2 regions of the Kribbella sp. NPDC050459 genome follow, and region 2 is predicted to be linked to the other one. Evidence: riboswitches for the same ligand, from Rfam matches in the RefSeq annotation. Region 2 holds a riboswitch; the other holds the start of a gene.
What was found. A riboswitch is a leader RNA that binds a small molecule or an ion and turns the genes downstream of it on or off. The one in region 2 is predicted to bind ZMP and ZTP.

Region 1 (7,213 bases), on a different contig from region 2:
TCGTGGTCCGGCGCGGCAGCACCGACTCGAGCGTGATCCGGTCGTCCGGCCAGAACCGCAGGACGACCCAGTCCCCTGTGCAGGGGCCGGCCTGGGCGTCGGAGGCGATCTCGGCGAGCAGCGCCCCGGACCAGCTCGCGCGGACCGGACCGTCCTCGGTGAAGACCGTCGCCAGGCCCTTGTCGACCCGGGCGACGCGTCCCGGAACGAGGTCCTCCGGGACGGACTGCAGAAACTCGGCCGTGGAACTGTCGAGTCCCAGGGCCTGAAGTGTGGCTGACATGCGGCGAACCTTTCCGAGGGTCCGGCCGCGGGATCAGGTCAGCGGACGGACGGTGTAGGAGACAACGGCCCGACGGGCCTGTTGAAAGCTCATGGCGGTTGCCTCCTTCCGGTTCCAGCGGTCCCGAGCCGGGGACCGTGTGTCGCGATGCCGTCAGCCTAGGTCGTCGGTGTCACCCTGCGCACCGGATTTTCCGACCGAGGCCGGCTTGCGCGCGGCCTCGGTCTCACCTTGAGCTTCAGGCTCAGGCTTCGGCTCAGCCTTCGGTCGAGGGACGGCATTGCGTGGCCGCTCGGCGAGCTTCTCGATCTTCCGGCCGAGCTGCGCCTCGGGCCGCTCCTCCTCCATCACCGGGGTCAGCGTGTGGTCGTGGTGCGGCTCCGACTCCGCCCTCATCACCGGCTCGACCTCGTCGCCGGCCTCCTCGACCGTCGCGACGTTCTTGACCTCTGCGACCTGCGCCTTGTGCGGCCACAGCCGGTCCACGACCGCGTTCAGCGCGGCGCCGATGAGTACGGCGATCGCGGTCATGTAGAGCCACATCAGGACCGCGATCGGCGCGGCCAGCGGCCCGTAGATCGACGTACCGCCGACCGTGCTCTGCAGGATCCACCGGAGCACGAAGCTGCCCAGGATCCAGATCGACAGCGCCAGGAACGAGCCGGGCAGGTCGGAGACCCACGGCGTCCGGATCGGGACCGACAGGTGGTACAGGGTGTTCAGGAAGCCCGCGGACAGGATCGTGACCACCGGCCAGTACAGCTGGTTCAGGAAGTCCAGCCGGTGCGGCAGCAGCGCGTCGACCGCGTTCGGTCCGGCCAGCACCAGCGGCAGGACGATGACCCCGATGACGAGGGCCGCGCAGTACAGCGAGAACGACAGCGCCCGGGTCCGGACGATGCCCCGCTTGCCGCCCATCCCGTACATGATCGTGATGGTGTCGACGAACACGTTCAGCGCGCGGCTGCCGGACCACAGGGCCAGCACGAAACCGATCGAGATGACGTCCGGCCGGCCGCCGTTCAGCACCTGGTCGAGGGTCGGCGCGATGACGTTCTTGATCGAGTCGTCGGTCAGCGCCCGGGCGGCCAGGTCGACGATCTGCTGCTTGATGTCGTTGATCGTCTCGACCTCGAACCACTTGCTCGCGATGTAACCGAGCGAGCCGGCCAGCCCGAAGATCAGCGGCGGCAGCGAGAGGATCGCGAAGAACGCCCCCTCGGCCGCGAGTCCGGTGACCCGGTAGCGCAGACAGACGCCGACCGTCTGGGTGAGCAGCTTCCAGGTCGTCGCGGGGACCTTGCGAACCCATGCCAATGAGAGGGAGCTCCCACCAGTGGGTCCTGCCCCAGAACGTGCCATACCGCTTACCGTACTGACATGGCGGACCCATTCGCGGTAACGAATCAGGCTCCCCCACTGCGGGGCGTGAACTTCTTCACCCAGGACCGGCCCCTCGGTGACGCTCTGCGTCCGTACGCCGACCTGACGGCGGATCCCGGACTCGGCCGGATCGGCGAGCTCGCGGGCTCCGAGGAGGCCCGTGCGCACGCCCTCCCCGCGAACCAGAACCCGCCGGTCCTGCGCACCCACGACCGCTACGGGAACCGGATCGACGAGGTCGAGTTCCACCCGTCGTGGCACTGGCTGATGGAGCAGGCCGTCGGGTTCGGGCTCCAGGCCGCGCCCTGGACGACACAGCCGAGCGACCACCCGGCGCCACACCTGACCCGCGCCGCGGGGTTCTACCTGTGGTCGCAGGTCGAGCCCGGGCACGGCTGCCCGATCTCGATGACGTACGCCGCGGTGCCGGCGCTCAGGGCGGACGAGCAGCTCGCCAAGGAATGGGTCCCGCAACTGGCGTCGACCCGGTACGACGTACGGCGGTTGCCGGTCGCGGCGAAGCACGGCGTACTCGCGGGGATGGGGATGACCGAGAAGCAGGGCGGCTCCGACGTCCGGGCGAACCTCACGACCGCGACCCCGGCCGGGGACGTGTACCAGCTGAACGGGCACAAGTGGTTCTGCTCCGCGCCGCAGGTGGACCTCTTCCTGGTCCTGGCGCAGGCGCCGGACGGACTGAGCTGCTTCGTCGTACCGCGGGTTCTTGCCGACGGCAACCGGAACCCGTTCGCGCTGCAGCGGCTCAAGGACAAGCTCGGGAACCGGTCGAACGCGTCGTCGGAGGTCGAGTTCCACGGCACCATCGGGTACCGGCTGGGAGACGAGGGCGCCGGGGTGCGGACGATCATCGAGATGGTCGCGGCGACCCGTCTGGACTGTGTGCTCGGCTCCGCGGCCCTGCAGCGGCGGGCGCTGGTCGAGGCTGCTTGGCATACGCGGCACCGGAGCGCGTTCGGTGGGTTGCTGGCGGACAAGCCGGCCATGCAGAACGTGTTGGCGGATCTCGCGATCGAGTCCGAGGCGGCGACGGCCCTGGGGATGCGCCTGGCCGCCGCGGTGGACGCCGCGACCGCGGGCGACCCGCAGCAGGCGGCGTTCCGGCGGATCGCGCTGCCGCTCGCGAAGTTCTGGGTGTGCAAGCGGACGCCGTTCATGGTGGCCGAGGCGCTGGAATGCCTCGGCGGGAACGGGTACGTCGAGGAGTCCGGGCTGCCGCTGCTCTACCGGGAGTCGCCGCTGAACTCGATCTGGGAAGGATCAGGCAACGTCAACGCGCTCGACGTCCTGCGGGCGCTGCGCCGCCCGGAGTCGCTCGACGCGTGGCTGACGGAGATGGCTGCCGTTCAGGGTGCCGATCAGCGGCTGGACGCGGCGGTGAACGACGTACTGCAAGCGCTTGCTGACACCGAGAATGCCGAAGCGGGCGCGCGCAGGCTGGCCGGACAGATGGCTCTTTGCCTCCAGGCATCGTTGCTGATCCGGCATTCCGCGCCCGAGGTCGCGGACGCATTCGTCGCGTCGCGGCTGGCGGGTGACTGGGGCGGAGTGTTCGGGACGCTGCCGCGCACGACGCCGTTCGATCGGATCCTCGAGCGCGCGATAGGGTGAGGCGTCGCGACTGGCGCGCTAGGTGGAGAACCACCGGGGAGCGAAGAACGCGGGCACCGTGCGCCTGGGTGCCGGCGACCCACTGCAACCGCAGGAGAGACAACGATGACTCAACCCTTCGACGCCGCCGCCGCGTCGGCCGCGTACAACAACGCGCTGCAGGTGATCGCCGCGGTGGAGCCCACCATCGCCGGCGCGATCAAGGCCGAGCTGGCCGACCAGCGGTCCTCGCTGAAGCTGATCGCGAGCGAGAACTACGCCTCCCCCGCCACCTTGCTCACGATGGGCAACTGGCTGTCGGACAAGTACGCCGAGGGCACCATCGGGCACCGCTTCTACGCCGGCTGCCAGAACGTCGACACCGTCGAGCAGACCGCGGCCGACCACGCGCGGGCCCTGTTCGACGCGCCGCACGCCTACGTCCAGCCGCACTCCGGCATCGACGCGAACCTGGTCGCGTTCTGGGCGATCCTGGCCCAGCGGATCGAGTCCCCGGCGCTGGCCGAGGCGGGCGCGAAGCACGTCAACGACCTGAGCGAGGAGGACTGGACCAAGCTCCGCAAGGCGCTCGGCGACCAGAAGATGCTCGGTATGTCGCTGGACGCCGGCGGTCACCTGACGCACGGTTTCCGGCCGAACATCTCCGGCAAGATGTTCAACCAGCACTCCTACGGCACCGACCCGGCGACCGGCCTGCTCGACTACGACGACGTCGCCCGCAAGGCCCGCGAGTTCAAGCCGCTGATCCTGATCGCCGGCTACTCGGCGTACCCGCGCAAGGTGAACTTCGCGACAATGCGCGAGATCGCCGACGAGGTCGGCGCGACCCTGATGGTCGACATGGCGCACTTCGCCGGCCTGGTCGCGGGCAAGGTCTTCACCGGCGACTTCGACCCGGTCCCGCACGCGCACGTCACGACGACCACGACGCACAAGTCGCTGCGCGGCCCGCGCGGCGGCATGGTCCTGTGCCAGCCGGAGTACGCCGAGTCCGTCGACCGCGGCTGCCCGATGGTCCTGGGCGGCCCGCTCAGCCAGACGATGGCCGCGAAGGCCGTCGCGCTGGCCGAGGCGCGGCAGCCCTCGTTCCAGCAGTACGCGCAGGCGGTCGCCGACAACGCGGTCACGCTTGCCGAGGGTCTGATGAAGCGCGGCGTCAAGCTGGTGACGGACGGCACCGAGAACCACCTGGTCCTGCTCGACGTCTCGTCGTACGGCGTCACCGGCCGGCAGGCCGAGTCCGCGCTGCTCGACGCGGGCATCGTCACCAACCGCAACGCCGTCCCGCGCGACCCGAACGGCGCCTGGTACACGTCGGGCGTCCGGATCGGTACGCCGGCGCTCACCACGCGCGGCTTCGGCGCCGACGAGTTCGACCGGGTCGCCGAGCTGATCGTCGACGTGCTCTCCGCGACCACGCCGACGACCACCTCTGCGGGCGCACCGTCCAAGGCGAAGTACGTGCTGGCCGACGGCGTCGCCGACAAGACCAAGGCCGCCTCGGCCGAGATGCTCGAGAAGTTCCCGCTGTACCCGGGCCTCGTGCTCAACTGACACGCAAACCAGCGCCCGCTCCCCCCGTGGAGCGGGCGCTGTGTCGTGTGATCAGGAGTCCTGCACACCCATCAGGACGTCCGGCGACGGTTTCGCGGCACGCTTCGGCATCAGTACGGCCGCGAGGACCGCGCCGGTGACAGCGATGCCGGCGGACACCCACATCGTGGTGTTCAGGCTGGTGAGGAAGGCGTCGCGCACGCTGTTCGCGAGGTCGGCCGACCCCGTCTTCGCGGCCACCGCGAGTCCGCCGCCGAGGCTCTTCTCGACCGCGTCCGCTGCCTGCGCCGGCAGACCTGCGGTGTCGACGTCGTGGCGATAGACCGAGTTCAGGACGGTGCCGAGGACGGCGACTCCCACCGTGCCGCCGACCTGGCGGAACGCCTGCAGCAGGCCCGATCCGGTGCCGGCCCGCTCCGGGTCGAGGACGCCGAGCGCCGCGTTCATTGCCTGCGGCATCGAGCACCCGAGGCCGAAGCCGACCACGGCGAACCAGGTCGCGGTGTAGCCGTACCCGGTGCCGAGGTCGGTGAAGGCGCCGAGCACGAACCCGGCCGCCATCACCGCGAAACCGGTCATCACGACCAGCCGGGTGCCGACGCGGGCCTCGACCGGTTCGGCCAGCTTCGCGCCGACCGTCATGCCGCCGATGAACGGCAGCAGCTTCAGCCCGGTGTGCAGCGCGTCGGACCCGTTGATGCCCTGGAAGTACTGCGGCATCGTGAACAGCAGCCCGAAGATCGCGAACACCGAGACCGTCAGCAGTACGGCGCCGCCGGTGAACACCTTCTCGCTGAACAATCGCAGCTCGATCAGCGGACCGGCGGCCCGCCGCTGCCAGAGCAGGAACGCGCCGATCAGGACGACGGCCAGCGCGAGGTACACGATCGTGACGCCGTCACCCCAGGACGTCTCGCCGGCCTTCGTCACGCCGTACACCAGAGCGGCCAGACCCGCGCTGGACAAGACGATGCCGGGCCAGTCGATGGCCGGGCGGTTCGAGCTGCGGCTCTCCGGGACGAGCAGCGTGACGGCGAATGCGGCGAGGAACGCGATCGGCACGTTGATCACGAAGATCCACTGCCAGCCGGCGTGGTCGAGCAGCAGGCCGCCGACGATCGGGCCCAGCGGCATACCGATGCTGTTGGCAACGACGAAGAACCCGATCGCCTTCTTCCGCTCCTCCGCGGTGCGGAACAGCACGGTGATCAGCGACAGCGCGACCGGGACGATCATCGCCGCGCCGATCCCGAGGAACGCCCGGGCGGCGATCAGCTGACCGGCCGAGTCCGACAGCGCGCAGGCGACGGACGCCAGCCCGAACAGGGACAGCGCGATCGCGATGATCCTGCGCCGGCCGTACCGGTCGCCGAGCAGCCCGGCCGGCAGCAGCAGCGCGGCGAGCACCAGGTTGTAGCTGTTCGCCATCCATTGCAGCTGGCTCGTGGACGCGTCCAGGTCCTGGGAGAGCGTCGGGAGGGCGACGTTGAGCACGGTGGTGTCCAGGCCGAGGACGAGGACGGCGAGACACAGGGCGATGAGGACTCCGAAGCGCCGCGCACCGGTGAGCGCCGGCGAGGAAGTGCCGATGGTCGAGGTCATGAAATTCAAAATATCAGAAGTTTGTGATAGTTGCGATAGATCAGATTACTGTAAGCTTCAACCATGGCGGAGGAACCGAGCCGGGAGGCAGTCAGCCAGTTCGTCGAGCGCTTCGCGGGCGTGCTGGCGAACAGCGGCGTGCCGACGATGTCGGCGCGGGTGATGGGCGCGATGCTGGTCAGCCCCACCGGCACGATGACGGCGGCCGAGCTCGCCGAGTCGCTGAAGATCAGCCAGCCCGCCGTGTCCGGCGCCGTCCGGCAGCTGCTCCAGGTCTCCTTCATCTCCCGCGAGCGGCTGCCGGGCTCACGCAAGGACCACTACCGGATCCGCGAGGACGTCTTCGCGGCGATCCTCGAGCGCCGCAACCTGGCCCTCAGCGAGTGGGAGTCGACCAGCCGCTCCGGCGCGTCGCTGTTCGGCGAGGACTCCCCCGTCGGCCGCCGCCTCACCGAGGCGGCCGACTTCTTCGCCTTCATCCACGCCGACATGGACCAGATGATCAAGAACTGGCGCTCGGCACACTCACGGTGAACCGCCGCGAGGCGAAGCGGCTCGTCGGTACGGCGTGGCTGGACAGCGACTACCGCACCGCGTGGGAGACCCGCATCATGCGCCGCCGGGTCCCGCTGTACCGTGCCGCGATCGGTGCGCTGCGCGCGCTCAACGCGGTGACCGGCGGGCGGAACCGTCCGTCGTTCCGGGTGACCCGCTGGGAGCGGGTGGCTCCGCACGGCGGCACCTTCGCGATGGACAAGCTCG
Region 2 (7,213 bases):
GCGGACGCCCTGACCGGACAGCTCGAGGTGCGAGGACGGCGCGTCCGCGAGGGTGCCCGCGGCAAGCGCCGACATCAGATGCGGAAGGTGCGAGACCCGGGCGACGCCCAGGTCGTGGTCCTCGACGGACAGCTCGACCGTCCGCGCGCCGCAGGCCTCGGCGAGCCGCCGGACCAGATCGACCGCCTCCGGGGCGCTCGTCGCGTGCGGGGTGATCGCCCAGGTGGCGCCGTCGAACAGGTCCGCGCGGGCCGCCAGTGGGCCGTTGCGCTCGGAGCCCGCCATCGGGTGGCTGCCGACGTACCGGCTGACGTCGTCGATCAGGCCGCGCGCGTCGGTCAGCGGCTTCGACTTCACACTGGCCGCGTCCGTGACGATCGCCCGGGTCTGCTGCAGCTGCTCGGCGACGACGGCGCCGACATGGTCCGGCGGTACGGCGACCACGACCAGCTGCGGCTCGATGTCGACCGTCCGCGCGCCGGCGCCGATCCGCTCGGCCATCAGCGCGTTGTCCGGGTTCCCGTCGACGAGCTCGACGACCACGCCGAGCCGCGCCAAGGCGAGGCCGATCGACGTGCCGATCAGCCCGGTGCCGACGATGCGGACCGGGCCGCGAAGCTCGGTCATTGGGCGCCGGTCAGGTCCGGACGGAGCGCGACCGCGCCGTGCAGGTAGACGTGCTGGATCTTGTCCCGGGACCGGGATGTCTCGGTGTGCACCATCAGCCGGACGACCCGCGGCAGCGCGTGCGGCACCGGGATCTCCTGCATGCACATCAGCGGTACGTCGGTGAGCCCGATCTGCCGCCCCGCGACGGCGGGGAACTCCGAGCGCAGGTCCGACGTGACGGTGAACAGGATGCTGATCAGATCCTCGTTCTCCAGATCGTTCGCCTCCAGGACCGCCTTCACCAGCTCCGCGGACCGCTCGAGCAGGTGCTCGCGCTCGTCCACGTCCAGCTGGGTGGCACCCCGGATCGCCCGTACCGCCACGTGCTGCCTCCTTCTTTTCGTCTCACCCAACCCTAGGCCACGGTCGCCAAGGACTGGACAGCCGTCTCGGATCGTGCACGCTGGGTCAGCTGTTCCGGGCGGCGTCGAGGAGCCGGCGGGCCATCGGCAGCAGTCCGGCCGCGCGCACCGGCGCCAGTGGATCGGACAGCTGCCGGCGGCGACGGAACGTTCCCGGCGGGTCGCCGTACGCCAGCGAGAACCGGCGCGAGAAGTGGTACGGATTGCTGTAACCGCAGTCGGCCGCGATCTCCGCGATCGTGGCGTTGGTGCCCAGCAGCGCGGTAGCGGCCCGGGCCAGCCGGATCAGATCCAGCGCGTACGCCGGTCCGCACCCGTACTCCTGCCGGAACAGCCGGTGCAGATGCCCCGCGGACAGATTCGCCGTGCCTGCCAGCTCCGCGACGCCGACGATCCGGGGACCACCGTTGGCCCACACGGTTGCCACGTGATCGACCAGGCGCCGGACGGCGGCTGGCAGGTCGGCATGTGGCGGGCCGGCCGGAGCGCTGACGAAGACCTCGAGCATCGTCGCGACCAGCCGGTCGCTGTGGCCCCGGGCCGGCGTCGGAACGTCCAGCAAGTAGCTGCACAGCTCCGCGAGCAGGCCCGGATCAGACATCGACCGCACCCAGGGCCAATCAGCCGGATCGCCGAGGTCGCCGAGGTCCTCGATCTGGAAGTGCACGTACGCATGCCGCGATCCGCGATCACAGTCCCAGCTATAGGCGTCCCGATTCCCGCGCTTGGCGAGTGCGAGCGAGCCGGGCCGGAGCTCGCGCTCGACCGTCGCCTGCCGGACACCCGCGTCGTCGTACACCTCGGTTCGCCAGAGCGCGGAACCGTGGAGGATCCAGAGCAGTTCGAAGTTCGGCAGGCGGCGCGGCCCGTAGGTCGCTCCGGGAGCGTAGTCCGCGATCTGGATCGGCGAGTTCACGCTGATCACCGGCGATCGCAAGATCATGAACAGATAGTAGAGCGCTCGTCTGCGACATTGGCCGGCTCCGCGTGCTCCGCGACAGTGGCTGAATGCACTTCACCGAGATCACCGACGAGCTGGTCGAGTCCTACCGGCGGGACGGCTTCGTCGTCCTCGATCAGGCCCTCCCACCCGAAGAGGTCACCGCGCTCCACACTGCCGCCGAGCAGCTCTGCCGCGGCGACCTCGGCACCGTCGAGGGCGCTCCGGACACGGAGTCCACCGACGACGTCCTGCGGCAGTTCCTCTGCATCCACCACCCGCACAAGGCGTCCGACGTCGCGCTCGCCGCCCTGCACGCGCCGCGCGTGGTCGAGACGTTGACCGCGGTCATCGGGCCGAACGTCAAGGCGATGCAGTCCATGCTGTTCATCAAGGCCGAGGGCAGGCCGGGCCAGGCGTGGCATCAGGACGAGTTCTTCATCCCGACCAGGGACCGCTCGCTGACCGCGGCCTGGATCGCACTCGACGACGCCACCGTGGAGAACGGCTGCCTGTGGGTCTTGCCGGGCTCGCACCGGCGTGGGGTCATCTATCCCGATCGGGAGCAGGACGATCTCCGCTTCGACTGCACGGTGGAGGCATTCGACTTCCCGTACTCCGACGACGACGCCGTACCGGTCGAGGTGCCGGCCGGCTCGGCGGTGATCTTCAACGGCTACCTCCTGCACCGATCACTGCCGAACACCGGCCGCCGCGGTCTCCGCCGCGCGCTCGCCAACCACTACATGAGCGCCGAGTCGCTGCTCCCCTGGCACTCCGTGCCGGACGGCGTTCACGTCGCCAAGCACGACTACCGCGACATCGTCATGGTCGCCGGCACCGACCCGTACGCCTACAAAGGCCTCGACGACATCGCCCGGCCGCACTCCCGCCCGGACAAGGACGGCGGCTGCGACCGCTAGGACACGCCCTACCGCAGCTGGGCCTCGGCGGCGTCGGCGGTTTGCTCCAGGAGGAGGGCGATCGTCATCGGCCCGACGCCGCCCGGGACCGGCGTGATCAGCCGGGCGACCTCGGCCGCCTCCGCGAAGTGCACGTCACCGACGTTGCCCTCGTTGTAGCCGGCGTCGACCACCACGGCGCCGGGCTTCAGCCAGTCACCGCGGACGAAGTTCGCCTTGCCGACGGCGGCGATCACGACGTCCGCGGTCCGGACCAGTTCCGGCAGGTCGCGCGTCCGGGAGTGCGCGTACGTGACGGTCGCATTCGATGCCAGCAGCAACATGCCGGCCGGCTTGCCGAGGATCGGGCTGCGGCCGATCACCACCGCGTGCGCCCCTTCGAGCGGGACGTCGTACGCCGCGAGCAGTCGCATGATCCCGCCGGGCGTCGCGGACCGGAACCCCGGGTCCTTGGTGTCGTTGAACGCCATCGCCGCGAACGAGCGCATGGTCACGCCGTCGACGTCCTTCGCCGGGTCGATCGCCTCGAACGCGGCCCGCTCGTCGATCTGCGCCGGCACCGGGTGCTGCAGCAGGATCCCGTGCACCGCCGGGTCGCCGGACAGCTTGGTGATCTCCGCGACGAGTTCGGCGGTGGTCGTCGTGGCCGGCAGTACGACGCTGCGCGACGCGATCCCGGCCTTCTTCGACCGGTTCTGCTTCATCCGCACGTACGTCGCCGACGCCGGGTCGTCACCCACCAGAACGGTCGCCAGGCACGGCTGGACGCCGTACTGCTCCTGCAGGGCGCGGGCGCGCTCTGCAGTCTTGGCGACCATCTCGGCCGCGAGATCGGTCCCGATCATGAGATCAGCGGTCATCTGGAGCACTCCTGTGTCGCAGAAGGTGCCCAGGCGCGCGGCGAAGCCGGATGGCAGACCGTTCCCCGGTGGTCGTCCACCTCAGCGCCAGTCGCGGTCCGCCGCCAGGATACCGGCCCCTTACGCGCGCTTCAGCGCGAGGACGGGGATGGTCCGGACACCGGCGGTCCGGCGTTCGTAGTCGGCGAAGCCCGGGTAGCGGCGCGCCTGCTCGGCGTAGATGCGGTCGCGCTCGCCGCCGGTCACGTCGGTGACCGTGACGTCGTGCTTCTCGGTGCCGATCTCGACGGTGCCCTTACCGGCGGCGACGAGGTTGCGGTACCACTCCGGGTCGGTGGGCGCGCCGCCCTTGCTGGCGAAGACGTAGATCACGTCCGGGTCGGTCTCGTCGGCGAGATACATCGTCGGAGCGACGTACTCCTGCCCGCTCTTGCGGCCGTAGTGGTGCAGCAACACCATCGGTGCACCCTCGAACTGGCCTCCGACCTTGCCTTCGTTGGCCCGGAACTCCTCGATGACGTTCGCGTTCCAGTCGCTCATATCGATCCTCCGCAGTGTGTCAAAGCAATCCTGCGTGGTCCAACGCCAGATAGGCCGCGTCGATTCCGGTCATCGCACCGGGAGTGCGCAGCTCGGCGCGGAACGCGTCCACGGTCAGCTCGACCGGGACACAGTCCTCGGTCTCGTCCAGCTGCTGCTTCCCGTCCGGGCGGCAGCCGCGCGCGATCCCGACGTACTTGCGGTACGTCGAGGACGCCGACGACCACTGCCAGCCGACGATGTCGAGCGACTCACAGAGGTAGCCGGTCTCCTCCTCGAGCTCCCGGGCGCCGGCGAGCGCGGGGTCTTCGCCCGGCTCGACGTAGCCGCCCGGCAGGTTGGTGACGACCCGGTCCGGACCGGCCCGGAACATCCGCACCGTCACGATCCGGCCTTCGGGGGTCAACGGCAGCACCGTCACACCGGACGTGATCCCGGCCGCGGACCTCGGGCCGAATACGTCCCAGTCGACCTCGCGACCGTCCGGCATCCGGTAGCGGCGCAGGTTCACCGTCAGGAACCGGTGGAAGCCGGGCTCCTCCCCCAGCAGCTCCCACGGCTCCGGATCCCCGACCCGGGCGACAGTCAACTGGCCCGAGAACTGCTCAGCCGCCACCTCGTCGGTAGCGGCTGAGCTCTCGTTCCGGTCCGTCACAGCGGACGGTCGGTGTCGGGATCCTCCGGCGGCGCGACCGGCGCGTCGTCCTCCGCCGGGGCCACCGGAGCCTCGTCGGCCGGCGACTCGCCCGATGCCTCAGACTCCTCCTCGGCCGGCTCCGTGGGAGCCTCGGCCGGGCGGGACTCGCTCAGGATGCCGGCGAGCGTCTCCTCGGACATCCGCTTGAACTTGCGCACCTGCGACCGGGTCCGGTCCAGAACCGCGACCTCGAGCTGGTCCGGCGTCAGCTCCCGGACCTCGGTGCCGTCGTGGCCGAGCGCGTCCACGGCGAGCCGGAGCGCGCCGGCCAGCGAGATGCCCTCGCTGTAGTGCTCGCCGACGTAGTCCGCGACCTGCTCGGCCGGGCCGCCCATCACGGCGTACCCCCGGACGTCGGCGATCGAGCCGTCGTACGTCAGCCGGTAGATCTGGTCCTCGGCCGGGCTCGCGCCGATCTCGGCGACCAGGATCTCGACCTCGAGCGGCTTCTCACCGCCGGAGGAGAAGATCGCGCCGAGGGTCTGCGCGTAGGCGTTGGCCAGCGCCCGGCCGGTGACGTCGCGGCGGTCGTAGGAGTACCCGCGCATGTCGGCGAGCCGGACGCCGGCGATCCGCAGGTTCTCGAACTCGTTGTACCGCCCGACAGCGGCGAACGCCATCCGGTCGTAGATCTCCGCGACCTTGTGCAGTGCAGGCGAGCGGTTCTCCGCGACGAACAGGATGCCGTCGGCATATTGCAGCGCGATCGCGCTGCGGCCCTTGGCGATGCCTTTGCGGGCGAAGTCCGCCCGGTCCCGCATCAGCTGCTCGGGCGAGACGTAGAAGGGAACGCTCATCGAAGGTGTCGTCCTCGTCAGTCGATCGAGATCTTGGTCAGGTCAGGGACGCCGAGGCCGGGCCGTCGGGACGCTGGTGCCGCTGGCTCCAGGCCGCGTCGACGAGCGTCGCGACCTCGTCCTCCGGCAGCCGCCGGTACCCGTCCGCGGTGACCACGCCGACCACCGGGAAGATCCGCCGGAGCATGTCCGGGCCGCCGGTCGCAGAGTCGTCGTCGGCCGCGTCGATCAGCGACTGGATCGCCACCGTCGCGCAGTCGGTCTCGGACAGGTCCTCGCGGTACAGCTTCTTCAGCGCGCCGCGGGCGAACAGCGAGCCCGAGCCGACGCTGTAGAAGTGGGTCTCCTCGTACCGACCGCCGGTCGGGTCGTAGGAGAAGATCCGGCCGCCCTTGATGTCCTCGTCGTAGCCCGCGAACAGCGGCACCACGGTGAGGCCCTGCATGGCCATCGGCAGATTGCCGCGGATCAGCGCGCTCAGCCGGTTGGCCTTGCCGTCGAGGCTGAGCGTGGCGCCCTCGAGCTTCTCGTAGTGCTCCAGCTCGACCTGGAACAACCGGACCATCTCGATCCCGAAGCCGGCCGAGCCGGCGAACGCGACCGCCGAGTACTCGTCGGCGGGGAAGACCTTCTCGATGTCACGCTGGGCGATGATGTTGCCCATCGTGGCCCGCCGGTCGCCGGCCATGATCACGCCACCGGGAAAGGTGGCCGCCACGATCGTCGTGCCGTGCGGGACTTCGCTGGACAGGTCACCCTGGCCCAGGGACCGTCGTCCGGGCAACAGGTCGGGCGCGTGCCCGGCCAGGAAGTCCATGAACGACGAGCCGCCTGGGGTCAGGAAGGCTTCCGGCAGCCGGCCGGAGGCATCAGATGTCATCGAGCGGTTCACTCCCCACCCTTTTGCACGAAACCGCGGACGAACTCCTCGGCGTTCTCCTCGAGCACCTCGTCGATCTCGTCCAGGATCGAGTCGACGTCCTCGTCGAGTCGCTCTTTGCGCTCCTGGACGTCCTCCGACGCCTCGACCTGCTCGACCTCTTCCTCGGTCGACGAACGCTTCGGCTGCTTGTGCTGCTGACCGCCGTCCTTCGCCATGGCACACCTCCTAGAACCGCTGGGAGGGCCGCCCAACCGACCCTCAAGAGCGACCCTACCCGGCGGCACCCCCAGTAATGGTGCGAACCAGGTCACTTGCGGTGTCGCATTGGTCAAGAAGTGCCCCGACATGCGCTTTCGTGCCCCGCAGCGGGTCCAGCGTCGGGATCCGCTGCAGCGACTCCTTGCCCGGCAGATCGAAGATCACCGAGTCCCAGGAGGCGGCCGCGACCTGCGGCGCGTACTGCTGCATGCAGCGGCCGCGGAAGTACGCCCGGGTGTCGGTCGGCGGGTGCGCGACGGCCATCCGGATCTCCTCGTCGGTGA

Region 1: another riboswitch for ZMP and ZTP. It lies ahead of AB0I12_RS14320 (glycine hydroxymethyltransferase); the one in region 2 lies ahead of AB0I12_RS05650 (bifunctional 5,10-methylenetetrahydrofolate dehydrogenase/5,10-methenyltetrahydrofolate cyclohydrolase).

What each region holds. Positions count from the first base shown of each region.
Region 1 is NZ_JBFAJQ010000003.1:650,688-657,900, forward strand. Features, by position in the region: gene rsgA (ribosome small subunit-dependent GTPase A) at 1-283, opposite strand, end outside; gene AB0I12_RS14310 (YhjD/YihY/BrkB family envelope integrity protein) at 437-1,600, opposite strand; gene AB0I12_RS14315 (acyl-CoA dehydrogenase family protein) at 1,664-3,295, shown strand; ZMP/ZTP riboswitch at 3,292-3,372, shown strand; gene AB0I12_RS14320 (glycine hydroxymethyltransferase) at 3,401-4,849, shown strand; gene AB0I12_RS14325 (DHA2 family efflux MFS transporter permease subunit) at 4,901-6,451, opposite strand; gene AB0I12_RS14330 (MarR family transcriptional regulator) at 6,515-6,985, shown strand; gene AB0I12_RS14335 (hypothetical protein) at 6,982-7,213, shown strand, end outside.
Region 2 is NZ_JBFAJQ010000001.1:1,231,727-1,238,939, reverse strand. Features, by position in the region: gene AB0I12_RS05670 (prephenate dehydrogenase) at 1-627, opposite strand, end outside; gene aroH (chorismate mutase) at 624-992, opposite strand; gene AB0I12_RS05660 (helix-turn-helix domain-containing protein) at 1,078-1,974, opposite strand; gene AB0I12_RS05655 (phytanoyl-CoA dioxygenase family protein) at 2,040-2,894, shown strand; gene AB0I12_RS05650 (bifunctional 5,10-methylenetetrahydrofolate dehydrogenase/5,10-methenyltetrahydrofolate cyclohydrolase) at 2,903-3,754, opposite strand; ZMP/ZTP riboswitch at 3,775-3,859, opposite strand; gene AB0I12_RS05645 (nitroreductase family deazaflavin-dependent oxidoreductase) at 3,875-4,294, opposite strand; gene AB0I12_RS05640 (NUDIX hydrolase) at 4,314-4,949, opposite strand; gene prcA (proteasome subunit alpha) at 4,946-5,788, opposite strand; gene prcB (proteasome subunit beta) at 5,826-6,668, opposite strand; gene AB0I12_RS05625 (ubiquitin-like protein Pup) at 6,677-6,886, opposite strand; gene dop (depupylase/deamidase Dop) at 6,942-7,213, opposite strand, start outside.